DNA from 4 places in the Paenibacillus sp. FSL R7-0273 genome. Region 2 is predicted to be linked to each of the others. Evidence: riboswitches for the same ligand, from Rfam matches in the RefSeq annotation. Region 2 holds a riboswitch; each other region holds the start of a gene.
The links. Region 2 has a riboswitch for cyclic di-GMP ahead of R70723_RS02800 (transglutaminase-like domain-containing protein). Riboswitches for the same ligand answer to the same signal wherever they lie in the genome.
Positions count from the first base shown of each region.

Region 1: linked by a shared signal. The riboswitch ahead of R70723_RS13745 (hypothetical protein) and the one ahead of R70723_RS02800 (transglutaminase-like domain-containing protein) in region 2 are both predicted to bind cyclic di-GMP.
Region 3: linked by a shared signal. The riboswitch ahead of R70723_RS20730 (thiamine pyrophosphate-binding protein) and the one ahead of R70723_RS02800 (transglutaminase-like domain-containing protein) in region 2 are both predicted to bind cyclic di-GMP.
Region 4: linked by a shared signal. The riboswitch ahead of R70723_RS32470 (flagellar assembly protein A) and the one ahead of R70723_RS02800 (transglutaminase-like domain-containing protein) in region 2 are both predicted to bind cyclic di-GMP.

Region 1 covers NZ_CP009283.1:3,205,796-3,208,991, reverse strand. Annotated here, with positions in the region: gene R70723_RS13750 (ketoacyl-ACP synthase III) at 1-898, opposite strand, end outside; gene R70723_RS13745 (hypothetical protein) at 935-1,294, opposite strand; cyclic di-GMP riboswitch class I at 1,406-1,496, opposite strand; gene R70723_RS13740 (SDR family NAD(P)-dependent oxidoreductase) at 1,712-2,479, opposite strand; gene R70723_RS32060 (TetR/AcrR family transcriptional regulator) at 2,727-3,196, shown strand, end outside.
Region 2 covers NZ_CP009283.1:633,260-636,455, forward strand. Annotated here, with positions in the region: gene R70723_RS02785 (glycosyltransferase family 2 protein) at 1-178, shown strand, start outside; gene R70723_RS02790 (GtrA family protein) at 168-569, shown strand; gene R70723_RS02795 (class D sortase) at 621-1,271, shown strand; cyclic di-GMP riboswitch class I at 1,394-1,474, shown strand; cyclic di-GMP riboswitch class I at 1,550-1,630, shown strand; gene R70723_RS02800 (transglutaminase-like domain-containing protein) at 1,644-2,453, shown strand; rRNA gene R70723_RS02805 (16S ribosomal RNA) at 2,820-3,196, shown strand, end outside.
Region 3 covers NZ_CP009283.1:4,802,755-4,805,950, reverse strand. Annotated here, with positions in the region: gene R70723_RS20730 (thiamine pyrophosphate-binding protein) at 1-1,478, opposite strand, end outside; cyclic di-GMP riboswitch class I at 1,604-1,696, opposite strand; gene R70723_RS20725 (methyl-accepting chemotaxis protein) at 1,895-3,145, opposite strand.
Region 4 covers NZ_CP009283.1:7,007,310-7,010,505, reverse strand. Annotated here, with positions in the region: gene R70723_RS32470 (flagellar assembly protein A) at 1-1,469, opposite strand, end outside; cyclic di-GMP riboswitch class I at 1,502-1,593, opposite strand; gene R70723_RS30120 (FUSC family protein) at 1,838-2,938, opposite strand.

The DNA of each region.
Region 1 (3,196 bases), 2.6 Mb from region 2:
GCAGGGCGATGAACGGGCTGCTGGTGCCGGTATAGCCGTAAATATCCCCGATGTATGGGAATTTGGCGGTATCCTCTCCGAGGATTCCGGCAATCTCCCTAATGACGGTCAGATTCAGCTGGCTCAGAATATAATGCTTAACCTCGCTTTTGGCATACCCCTGCTCTTCCAGCAGCTTCTCCATTCCGGTAACCGCAGTCGGAAATGCCACATTGACGTTATATTCCGGATGCAGATAAATCTTCTTCTCCTCCAGCGACAGGCTGTCATCGAACATCCGGGCTAACCCGCCGGACGGGAACAGCATATCTTCCGCCTTATGTGTATTGGTATAATACACTGAATCAATCAGGCCGGACTCGCCGTCCTCCACCCGTTCCAGCAGAACGGCGCAGGCCGCATCCCCGCAAAGCCCTTTTGAAGCCAAATCCCCTTCTTTATAAAAGCGGGCGATCTGCTCCGAGCCGACAACCAGCGCATACCTCACCCGCGGATTCGTCATCATTGCACGAGCCGCCTGATCGGCAGCAACCACCATCCCCACACAATTCGCATTGCTGTCATAGACGATGCAGGAATGCTTACCGCCGATTGCCTGGTGCAGGAGCGCTGCGTCAGTCGGAGCACTGTACTCATGCGTGCCCGAGGAGACGACGATCATGTCGAGGTCTTCGGGTCTTAGCCCGCTGCTCCGCAGCAGTGCCTTAGAGGCTTCTATTGCCATGTACAGCGTGTTTTCTTCATTCGTAGCTGCATAATAACGATCCTTGCGGCCAAAATACTCCCAAATACCAATAAGCTTATCCGCAGCCTCGCCAGCCTGTTCAGCCAATTGTTCATTGCTAACTTTAAATGGCGGATGGTACACTTCAGTCCCTGCAATCCTTACGTTAACCATAACGGCCCACCTTTGTTAGTGTATTTGTGCTTTTGGCTAAACTTTTACAATAGCCCATGCTTCATCTACTGTATCAACAAACTTCCCTTCAAATCCGGCTTTCGGCGCCACACGCTGTAATTGTGATTTCGCCACCACCTTGACCGGGTTAACCAGTACGGCATGCTTAAAGCTGTTATACAACACGTAGCAGCGTTCCAGCACCGGCAGGATTTCCGGCTTGAAAGGCGCCATATCCGAGCAGTCAATAATCAGCGACATCTCTTTAAGCGGCAGATGGGGCATTTGGGCTTCAAAAATATCCACCTCTTTAATGGTCTCCGTTACTTCGGCAAAGCCGTGCAGGCTGATAAAAATAGTGTTGAATTCCGGGTGCATCGTAGTTTCTGCGATCATATAAGTACAACTCCAATTCTGTTGGTTTGATTTTTTTGAGCAGTCCGTTTTATGTATTACATGTCCGCAACTCTCCCTTGGCCTATTTAGACAGCAAAAAAACCAAACTATATGAGCGTCCCCGCTATCATGCCGCTGTAACAGCGGTTTAGACCGGTGGCTTTGCGTCTTCCGCCTTTCGGCGGAGTTGCCTTTGTTCATCAGCTGGCGCCTCAGAATTACAAACATATTTGGTATTTAGTGTCTAGCTTTTATTTATAATTCGACATGAAACCGCAATCCCCTTCTTTTTTAAGGAATAACTATCCAAAAGCGGCGTTCCCGTATAAACCCAAATATAAAAAAGTGCCCCCTGGAGGACACTTTTTTGAGAGCAGCTCTTATATTATGAACAGCTTATTCCATCAGTCCGGCTGTTTATTGCGCAATCATTCCGCCGTCAACAGTGTAGAGTGAAGCCGTTACGAAGGAAGCCTCTTCGGAGAGCAGGAAGTTCATTACGGCTGCAACCTCCTCCGGTTCCCCGTAGCGTCCCATTGGTGTTGCCGCCTCGTTGGCTGCTTTGAAGCCGTCGGCACTGCCGGAATTGTTCTCGATCTTGCGCATCATTTGCGTATTAATAGTTCCGGGCAGTACAGCATTGACGCGGATACCGAACGGTGCCAGCTCATTGGCGGTTACACGGGTCAGGCCGATCACCGCATGCTTGGACATAATATATGGAGACATTCCCGGAGCACCCATAAGGCCTGCCAGCGAGGAGGTGTTGAGGATCGCGCCGGATTTTTGCTTTTTCATTACAGGAATGACATATTGCAGCCCGAGAAATACCCCGCGGACATTGACGTTATAGACCAGGTCAAGCGACTTCACATTCAGCTCTTCCACAAGCCCGGTAGGACCTTCAATCCCGGCATTATTGGCAAAATAATCAATCGTTCCGAATTTTGCTACCGCCTGATTCACATAATTCTGCACATCTTCCTCTTTGGAAACATCGGCTGTAACAGCCAGTGAATTAGAATCGTTTAAGCCAAGCTCCTGAATAACTGCATGAATCGCTTCCTCATTCAAATCGACCAGAACCAGATTCAGCTTACGTTCGGCCAGACGGCGGGCAAGCTCTTTTCCGATACCCCCTGCGGCACCAGTGATGACGGCTGTTTTGACTTGTGATTGGCTCATTATACATTCGCTTCCTTTGTTTTGTAGTGGGTGAGTAAGAGGATTTTGTAACAAAATCGCCTTATCTCTTGAAACAAGCTTACACCGCATTTAGTTGTTGTGACAATAATCAAAATATAAGATAATGTTGACTAGGCAACAGTTTAAACTCGATTGTTGCTCCCTGGTCAGCATTTTGAACATTTCGGGCGAATTTGTAGCTTGTGGTAATACTAAAACGATACAGACATTATGGAGGAAGATAGCTTTGGAGCATGAAGAGGATTTGAGCAGAGGGGTCAGACGTACCCGGCAGGCACTGAAGACAGCGTTTGTCGATCTGATTCTGGAAAAGGGCTATGAGGCTGTGACCATTATGGATATTGCCATCCGTGCGGACTATAACCGCGGAACCTTTTACAAGCATTTTGTAAGTAAGGAGGATTTGCTGCGGGATATCCACGACGATTTTCTGCGGAATATTTCGGAGCTGCTGCTGCAGCCTTATGAGGGTATGGAGAAGATTGACGCTGCGGGGGGTTATCCCTCCCTGCTGCAGCTTTTCCAGCACATTGAGCAGCACAAAAGGGACTACCTTGCCTTAAGCTCCGCACAGCGCGGAAAAACCTCTGTCGAGCTTTACGATACACTGCGGAGGTCCATGCGTGAGGATATGCATATCGAGATGGAGGGGGGCAGCCCCCCGCTCGATTACGAAATTCTGCTGAGCTATCAGCT
Region 2 (3,196 bases):
AGGCGTCAATCTGCTGTTTAACGGGATCGTGCTGATGCTGCTCGGGGTGATCGGCGAATATATCGGGCGGATCTACGATGAGTCGAAGGACCGGCCGCTGTATATTGTACGGGAGACCCGGGGGTATGAGGACGGTGAATATCCTGACAAGCGGGAAGGCAGACGTTATGAAAAATAAAAAGCTGAATGCGGGGTTTATCCAGTTCCTTAAATTTAACGCCGTAGGATTGCTCAATACATTAATCGATTTTGCAGTATTTACATTGCTCCATTCACTGGGGCTGATGAATGCGCCTGCGCAGGTTATCTCCTATAGCGCGGGTACAGCCAACAGCTTTTTCTGGAACAAAAAAGTGACCTTCCGCGACCGCGATGCTGGTAAGAGCGGCTCTGACCGGCTGCAGCTGGTGAGGTTCATCATCCTCAATCTGGCGGTGCTGGGAATTTCGGTGCTGCTGATGCATATGCTGACGGTCAGCTTCGGGATTCAGGTGCTGTTTGCAAAGGTGCTGGTTACCGGCGTTACCGTAATTATTAATTTTATTGGAAGCCGTATGTGGGTGTTCTAGGCAATTATCAGGGCAAGGGGGACCTTGTCCCGGACTAACGGAGGGATCTTCATGCGCAAGCTGTCCTATTTGATCATATTGGCAGGCGTCCTTATCATGCTGTATCCAAAAGCAAGCGAGTGGTACAACGACCGGCAGCAGGCCAAGCTGCTGGAGGAAGCAGAGCAGGCTTACAGTGAGCTGGCCCCGGCGCCTGGACCGGATTTGCAGAAGCCTTATGCTGAGGTAACCCAGCTGCTGGCTGATGAGTCGGCACAGGAGGAAGAGGCACCGCCGTCAGAAAAGCCGTCTGAGGAGATTACAGTGGGCGGCAAAATCACCGGAATTATCGAAATCGACCGGATTGAGCTGAAGCTGCCTGTTCTTGAAGGAGCAACTAAGGCTAATCTGAAGCATGCTGCTGCTCATATGAAGGAGACGGCTCCGCTGGGTGAGGTGGGGAATGCAGCCATTGCTGCGCACAGATCCAGAACGGCAGGCAGGCTTTTTAACAGGTTGGATGAAGTGAAGATCGGGGATACTATCAGAATTAAGACAAGTACAGAGGCTTATGAGTACGAGGTATATGATATTTCTATTGTGGAGCCGACAGATGTATCGGTGCTGAATGGCAATGATACGGACTCTATCCTCACTCTGATTACCTGTGATCCGCTTGTTAACCCTACGCACCGGCTGATTATCCATGCTAAATTGACTTGAGACCGGATATGCAAACAGATTTTTCACATAATAGAAAGAATTTTAATAAAAAATGTTGAAAATCTAGTAATTTAGGTATTGTATCTGGGCAGGAATATGGTAGTATATAACTATAAAAGCACGCACGATAACGGCAAACCTATCGAAAGGTAGGGACGCAAAGCTAAAGGGCCTTCCCGCAAGGATGGCAGCCAGCTACCGAATGAAGGGCTTTTTTTGTTGGCTATCTAATCCAGAATCTAGTATATTTGGAAGATTGAGAGAATAGATAAAGCTGCACACGATAACGGCAAACCTATCGAAAGGTAGGGACGCAAAGCTAAAGGGCCTTCCCGTAAGGATGGCAGCCAGCTACCGAAAGGAGTTTTATCCATGAAAAAATTCTATTTCATGCTGTTAACATTGTTCGTAGTGGTTACTTCCGTTCAGACAAGCACAGCTTCTGCTGCAACTGCAGACTCAAGCTGGTTGAATACATCGAAGCTAGACCAAGGTGTTGTTGCAGTATCCTATGATGTACCTGCTGATAAACGCATCAAACTCATGATCACTAAAGACGGCAACAGCTACACTTACAACCTGTACGCTTCCCAATCGACAGAATCCTTCCCGCTGCAGCAAGGCAACGGCACATATAAAGTATCTGTTCTGGAGAACACAACCGGCAACAAATACAAAGTAGTATCCTCAGAGAATGTAGAGCTTAAGCTCAGCAATACTAACGCTGTATACCTGAGTTCCGTGCAGAATGTTAAATGGACCTCTTCCGATAAGGCAGTACTGAAAGCTAAGCAGCTTACACAGGGCCTGACTACTGATGAAGCTAAGGTTAAAGCAATTTATAATTACATCGTAGCCAACGTTAAGTATGACAACACATTGGCTGCTACAGTAGCACAGGACTATATCCCTAGCAATGACAACACACTGCTGACTAAGAAGGGCATCTGCTACGATTATGCTTCACTATTCGCAACAATGCTGCGCAGTGAAGGTATTCCAACTAAACTGGTTATGGGTAACACCAGCTATGTATCGACCTACCATGCCTGGAATGAAGTTTTGCTTAACGGTAAATGGGTAACAATTGATACTACAGTAGACGCTGGATTGGCTAAGAACAGCAAAGATGCTGGCCTTACAAAAGTAGCAAGCAAATATAGCGCTGCTAAGTTCTATTAATAACGAAAGATATATAGTCTTATCAAGACCCCCCGCTTAGATTTTTAAGCGAGGGGTCTTTTTTTGCCGAGGGGGGTTGCTTTTTGTAAGAGATGTGGGGTATTATAGGTAAGCGTTGTTAGAGCGCGTCAAAGTTTAGCTGAAATTGACCGAATAAGAAATTTCAAAAAAAGCTTGCGCTTCTGAAACAAACGTGATATATTATAAGAGTTGCTGCTGATGAGATAATCATTAGCGACGACGAGCTTGATCTTTGAAAACTGAACAACGAGTGAGTATCGGAAATCACTTCGGTGAGATCCAAAAGTAGAGAATGTAAATTCTCGTCAGATGTTTCAAAATGAGCAATCGCTCTTTCTAAATACCAATTTGGAGAGTTTGATCCTGGCTCAGGACGAACGCTGGCGGCGTGCCTAATACATGCAAGTCGAGCGGAGTTTATCCTTCGGGGTAAGCTTAGCGGCGGACGGGTGAGTAACACGTAGGCAACCTGCCCCTTAGCCTGGGATAACTACCGGAAACGGTAGCTAATACCGGATAATTTCTTTTTTCTCATGAAGGGAGAATGAAAGGCGGAGCAATCTGTCATTAAGGGATGGGCCTGCGGCGCATTAGCTAGTTGGTGGGGTAACGGCTCACCAAGGCGACGATGCGTAGCCGACCTGAGAGGGTGAACGGCCACACTGGGACTGAGACACGGCCCAGACTCCTACGGGAGGCAGCAGTAGGGAATCTTCCGCAAT
Region 3 (3,196 bases), 3.1 Mb from region 2:
AATTTTGCGGCATCCATCGGAACCTCGAAGAGGGTACCGTCAATTCTGCCGGTTGTTTTTTCCATGCCCTTAAGAGCCATGTCGAGCTGCATATTATTAACCACGATAAAAATAACCGGGATGTCCTTGCAGACTGCGGTGTTGATCTCAGCGCCGAGCATCATGAAGCAGCCGTCACCGGTGATGCAGAAGACCGTTTCATCAGGTGCCGCCACTTTGGCGCCGATGGACATGCCGATCGAGTTGCCCATGCAGGCAAAATAGGCATCAAAGATAAAGCTTCCCGGCTTCTTGACGTTATACCATTTAACAGCATGGAAGCCGTGGCTGCCGTCATCTACAAATACCGAGCTGTTATAAGGAATCTGATCGCTCAAAGTACTCAGGACGGAAGCGATGGAGAGCTTTGGCAGCTCCGGCAGCTCATCATGGTAATTAGCCTCTACAGTTATTTCATGTCTGACAACAGTATCTCTGTCGATATTCTGCAGGTAGTAGGTCAGGTTATCACGCAGATCTCCGCTGACCGCAATCGTCTGCGAATTCAGAATTTTACCGACAAAGGTAGGGTCGGAATCGAATTGGATCAGTGTAGCCGGATGGTTTTCCGCTTTGAGATTGCAGATCGTCATATCACTCAGGCGCGAGCCGAGCACAATGTAAAGATCGCTGCTGTTCAGCATGTCATCCCCGTGCTTGCAGCCGCCTACGCCGCAAGGGCCGTGGTATAGCGGATGGTCCCAGGCGATAGCGCCTTTTCCCCCCGGAGTTGTAACGATCGGGATATTGAAGGTTTCAGCGAGCTGTACCAGCTCCTGATGCGTACCGGACCGGTTAACGCCTTTACCGGCAATAATCAGCGGACGTGAGGATGCATTGATTGCCGCAATTACACGCTCAAAATTCCCGATGCTGACAAGCGGCTCGCGTTCAGGAAGAACAATACGGCATTCTTCAAGCATTTCTGTCTGGACATCAAAAGGAATACACAGATGCACCGGACCGCGCTTGCTGAGAGCAATAGAAATGGCATGATTAAAAATCGTGCTGAAATGATCTCCGCGCTCAACCAGCTTGCTGAATAAGGTAGCCGGTCTGAACATATCCGCCAGATCGGCCAGATAAGAGGAGGAATCCTGGCACTGCGGAATTCCGAGCTCCTTAATTGACTGGTGTCCTGTAATGAACAGGACAGGAAGATTGTTGGCTTTGGCATGTGCTGCTGCAGTAAGCAGGTTGGTTCCGCCCGGGCCTGAGGTGCCGAAGGCAACACCTAGCCCGCCGGTTTTGAGTGCATAGCCCGCGGCTTCGAAGCCGCAGCTGGATTCATGTCTGCCCGGAATAAATTCGATGCCGTAATCAACCATTTTAAGAGCAATAGGACAAATTGATTTACCGATAATACCAAAGGAATGTGTTACGCCGAGGCTGCGAAGCGCCTCTGCCATATAATCTGCGACTGTTTTCAAATGCTCCACCCTATCCGTTGTGTATTTGTCTAGCGATTCTAGTGACTCTGGTGACAATAGAATACCTGTACTCAAAATGAGCACAGGCCAGTTGCATCTATAGCCGTTAAGGACAGAATGATTCTGGCGTCCCGGGCTGCAACCTGGCAATCATGGTCCCGATAGCTGAGACTGTAGATCCATGGCTTTGCGTCATTTCCTTTCGGAGAATTTTGCCGATATGGGGTTAGGTACAAAGTTGGATAATATTACATTGGGTAATTTTACTTTTACAATATATTTTTAACTCTATCATTGTCAATACTATTATGCAGAAAAGTGCGAAAATTGACGAATTGCAGGACGATTCAGTGAACCTGGCTTACAAAACTTAAAAAGCTGCCGCTTCTAAAGAACGGCAGCTTTGGGACCAAAGTAATGCTTGCTTAAAACTTGAATATGTGAATGGTTTTTTGCAGCTGGAATACGGCCTGGGTCATTTTGTCTGTCTCATCAGCTACAGACTGCAGGGCATTGATCTGCTCATTCATTGCTGCAGACACCTCTTCGGTACCTGCAGCCGTCTGCTGGGTGATTGCTGAGATATTTTCAATGGCGCCGGAAATTTTGAGGGCACTCTCCAGCATAAGGTCACTTTCCTGGGAGAAGGCTGCGATCTGCTCGGTTATGTATTGAACGCTTTGCACGATCTGGGAGAAGATATGGGCAGTCTCCACAATCAGCTCGTTCTGTACCTGAACAACCTCTTCGTTAATGGCGATATTCTCCACCGCCTGCTTGATATCGGATTCGATACTGCGGATCAGGGTGAAGACCTCTTTGGTTGAGGCGGTGGATTCCTCTGCGAGCTTGCGCACCTCCTGGGCGACAACGGCAAAGCCGCGGCCGTGCTCACCTGCGCGTGCCGCCTCAATTGAAGCGTTCAGCGACAGCAGGTTGGTCTGCTCGGCAATTTCGGTAATGGACTTGGCAATCATGGAAATACCGCGGGCATTCTGGGAGAGCGCCTCTATGGTACCGGCGACCTTATTGGTGGCCTCAATATTTTTGCGCATGCCTTCCGCCTGGGTATCTACTGATACCCTCCCTTGTTCAACCAGTTCAAGCGTATGTATAGAGCGTTTGTTCATCTCCTTGGTGGAGTGCGTGTAATTGGCTACCTTAGTTTCGATATCCTTGATGGATTCCGTCATGTCGGCAATATCTGCGGAGATTTCGTTAGCGCCGACAGCGAGCTCATTGGAGGAGGAGGCGACCTGGGCCATTACAATTTTGAGGCTGTGGTTCTTGTCCTCGATGCCTCTGCTGGCATCCATTACATGCCGCGTAATTTGTGAGGCTTCCGTCAGGATTTTCTTGAGCTTGTCAATCATGGTGTTAAAGGAGCGGCTGACCTCGCCCATTGACCCGTTTTCGTCAGCGCGGCTTGTAAAGTCGCCTTTGGCTATGGTATGGGTAACGTTGGAGAACTCGTCAAAAGAAGATGTAAGCGTTCTCTCTACAAAGCGTGCCAGAGGATAAGTCAGTCCTGCCAGTGCGGCGATGAGAATGATGCCGATAACGATTTTGCCCATGATTACAAGCGTGATTAAAACCGGAACAGCGAATAAAGCGGCAACAAGGTAACAGCCGGCAACGATTCTCTGCTTTAATGGAAGCTTAGTCATCCAGTCCATAATAAAGTTCCCCCTAAGAAAGATGGTGTGTATTGTAATATTATAGGGGAT
Region 4 (3,196 bases), 910 kb from region 2:
GTTCCGATTATATCATCGTTAATAAATTCGGTGAACTGCCGGGAGTGCAGGAATATCTCCAGCATATGCTTCAGCTGGCCGGTATCCACAGGAGCAGCCGGCCTGTCGCCGGCAAGAAGCCCCTGCAGCCCGCGTATCATGCCTGGAAGATGGGCATATTTGCCCTCCAGGAGGAGCAGCACAACCAGACCGTATTTCACCGGCTGCTGCCGGGAGCGGAGATTCTCCTCCAGCATCCGTGCGGCACTCCTGAGCAGATTAAGCTCTGCTATCAGCTGATCGGGGGACTGGTACAGCCGGTGCTGTCTTGCCCCGCAGTCACCGCAGTAAATATGGCTGTCCGTAACCTTGCCGCGGATGACTATGCTGCCGGTGGCGGCAATGACGGCATGGCGGACGTCGCCCGTTATGTATATGTTTCCTAATGCTTCTATAGTGGAATGCTCACTGATTCCCTGCGGCGCAATGATATCTCCAGCAAAAACAAGCGTCCCGTCAGCAGTTGTAGTACTTTCCGATATAACGTGAGTGTCCGGAAAATCAATCCGCATAGCCGGAGTGTCCCAGCCTGTAAACCGCGGGCGGCCCTCGCGGTTCGCTACAATATCCCCGCCCGGAAGCAGAGAGAAGCAATCGGAGGGGAGAAGGGTGATATCCTCCGGCTGCAGGGGCGGGAGAACACCGCCGAACACATCGTAGCCGGGCATTCCTTCCTGCGGAGGCAGCTTGCGGGCCAATATTTCGCCTGTCCGGACCTGGAAGACTGCGGCTGCGGGACAATCTGCATCAGGCTCCGGACAGTCTGCTCCGCTTGTGCCGGAGGCCTCATTTAAAGAGAGCCGGGCCACAGGCTCAAGCCGGCCGTTTCTTCCCGGCAGCGGAGCTTTACCCATAGCGATACAGACCGGCAGATAGGTCGGGTTATTCAGCTCTGCGTATAAGGCAGGGATATTCAGATTCGGCATGAAATAGCTTTTGGAGAAGTCGGCTACAATCTGATTAACGGTCAGCTTCGAGAGCAGCAGGTTATAGTTCGGTTCAGCCCGGACACAGACCTCAGCCGAGGCGGGGCAATTGACCAGCTTCCAGGCATATTTCTCTACACGGTAAAGGGTAAAATATGCGCTTAGCCCGTCCTCGGATACGGTAATCTGATACTGCGGCTTCTCGCTGATCTCCCAGCTCAGCTGGTCAGCTGGAGTAACCGCGGCTGGCTCGGTTGCTTTAATCCGGTTAATTCTGAGGACAACAGGGTGAATGGCAGAGATGACGGCAGCTTTACCGCCCGGTAAAGGGGGAGTGATAAATATCTGATCATTCTGCACAATAATTCGCCCGTTCTTCTCCTCTTGCCCGGCGGCTCCGCTTGGCTGCCTGGAGGTGAAGGAGGAGGATGCAGGATCAGAGGCACTGAAGGCAGGTACGGCGCTGAACGCATGCCGTGGCTGATCAAGAGTGTGGTGCGGCATAGTTATAACCTCGCTTTTTTCGATTATCAGAAACCGGCAGCCTGGCAGCCATAAATGCGGAGCACGCATCCTTAGGCCCATTGCTTTGCGTCCTGCCCTTTCGGACAGTTTGCCCTTATACATGAGACCATGATAAACATTCAGTATGAGGTCCTTTATTCGACCACGCTCGACAGAGAAGAATTTATTACTGGTACTATAGTACTGAATTTTAGAGGTTGCTGCAAATAAACTTAATTCTAATACTTGTGCAGCGGGTTATCAACTGTAAATTTGTCTAAAAATCACAGCCGGAGTAGGGTGTAATAGCAGACCGTGGGGCTTTATCTCCAATAGATACCGGGACACAACAAAAAACTCTCCCCGGCTTACAGCTTGTGGGAGAGTTTTTTGTTGACAAGGGGGAGGCTGCTGGCAGCCTTGCTTCTCGCCGGCAGGGGGCTGGCAGAAACAGCGACATAACCGGCTTGTTCAATAACATCCAGTACCCGGTTCAAATGGGAGAATACAGCGCCCAGATCGCGGATTGCTGTAAGTGGACAGTGCCCCTGCAGCTCCGAGAACCAGGACAGCTGAAGCTCCCGGGCCTCCTGCAGGCATTCCGGAAGCGGGCGTCCGGCTTCAGCGTCTGACAGCACCTTGGCCCCGTACAGGGCGATGCAGTCGGCGGTAGCTGCCATAACCTCGTTCATCCGGTCGGCAGCGGCATAATGTGCAGGCAGCAGGGAGAGCTCTTCGGCAATCTCCTGGACATAAAAGTGAACCTTCTGCAGATGTGCAGTAGCCTTGGCCAGCCCGTTCATCTCGTTGCGGCAGGGATAATGCGACAGAGTGTACAGCAGCTCCTTCTGCAGGCTGCTGCTCTTTGCCAGCAGTCCCGCAGAGCGCTTCAGCGTGTCACCGGCCGGTTCCCCGGTTCTGCGTCCTGCAGCGAGTCCGCTGAGCGAATCAGCGAGCAGCAGGCTGCCTTCGAGGGCCAGGCCCTTTACCTTGGCGAAGCCTTTGGGAGGAACAATAATCATATTAATCAGCAGGGCAATTAATACCCCGATCAGAGTCTCGGCTAATCTCCATACAACATACTGATCATGGTAAAAGGTAAGCGCGAGCACTGACGTTACCCCGACCTGGGAAACGGCCTGAACATTAATCCGGCAGGCGGTCGCAATACCGATGCCGAGCAGCAGGATCAGCAGAAGCGAGACGATGCCAATGTCCAGGAAGCGGCCCACGATCAGGCTCACCGCTCCGCCAAGCACAATGCCGAGCAGCCGGTAGCAGCCCTTTTCCAGTGAGGCTTTGACTGTGCCCTGTGTAATCAGAATGGCGGCCAGCGGTGCGAAGTATAAATACTCGTCGCCGTACAGGCCATGGACAGCCAGCCAGGACAGGGAGGCAGCCAGTGTAATCCGTATCATATATAGGGATAATCCGAATTTTTCAAGGCGGTCTTGTAACCCCTCGTTCATCTCAGTCATCTTCTTTCGTAAAAAGAGAAATTTGCAGGCTGTTTTCAGCCGCTTTCATTATAGCATCTCAGGCCGGGCGTGCAGGCGCTATATTTTACGAACTTGTTAAGTTTACGGCTGAGTTTTTACAATGTACGTTATCGCATATATGGGATTCATCCGATATGCTATATAATATGAAATGTTGTCGAAGCAGGGGCGGAATTGTCGGTGCGGGCGGAGCTTCGCCGGAGGACGCCGATTGCGCCCTGTGAGATG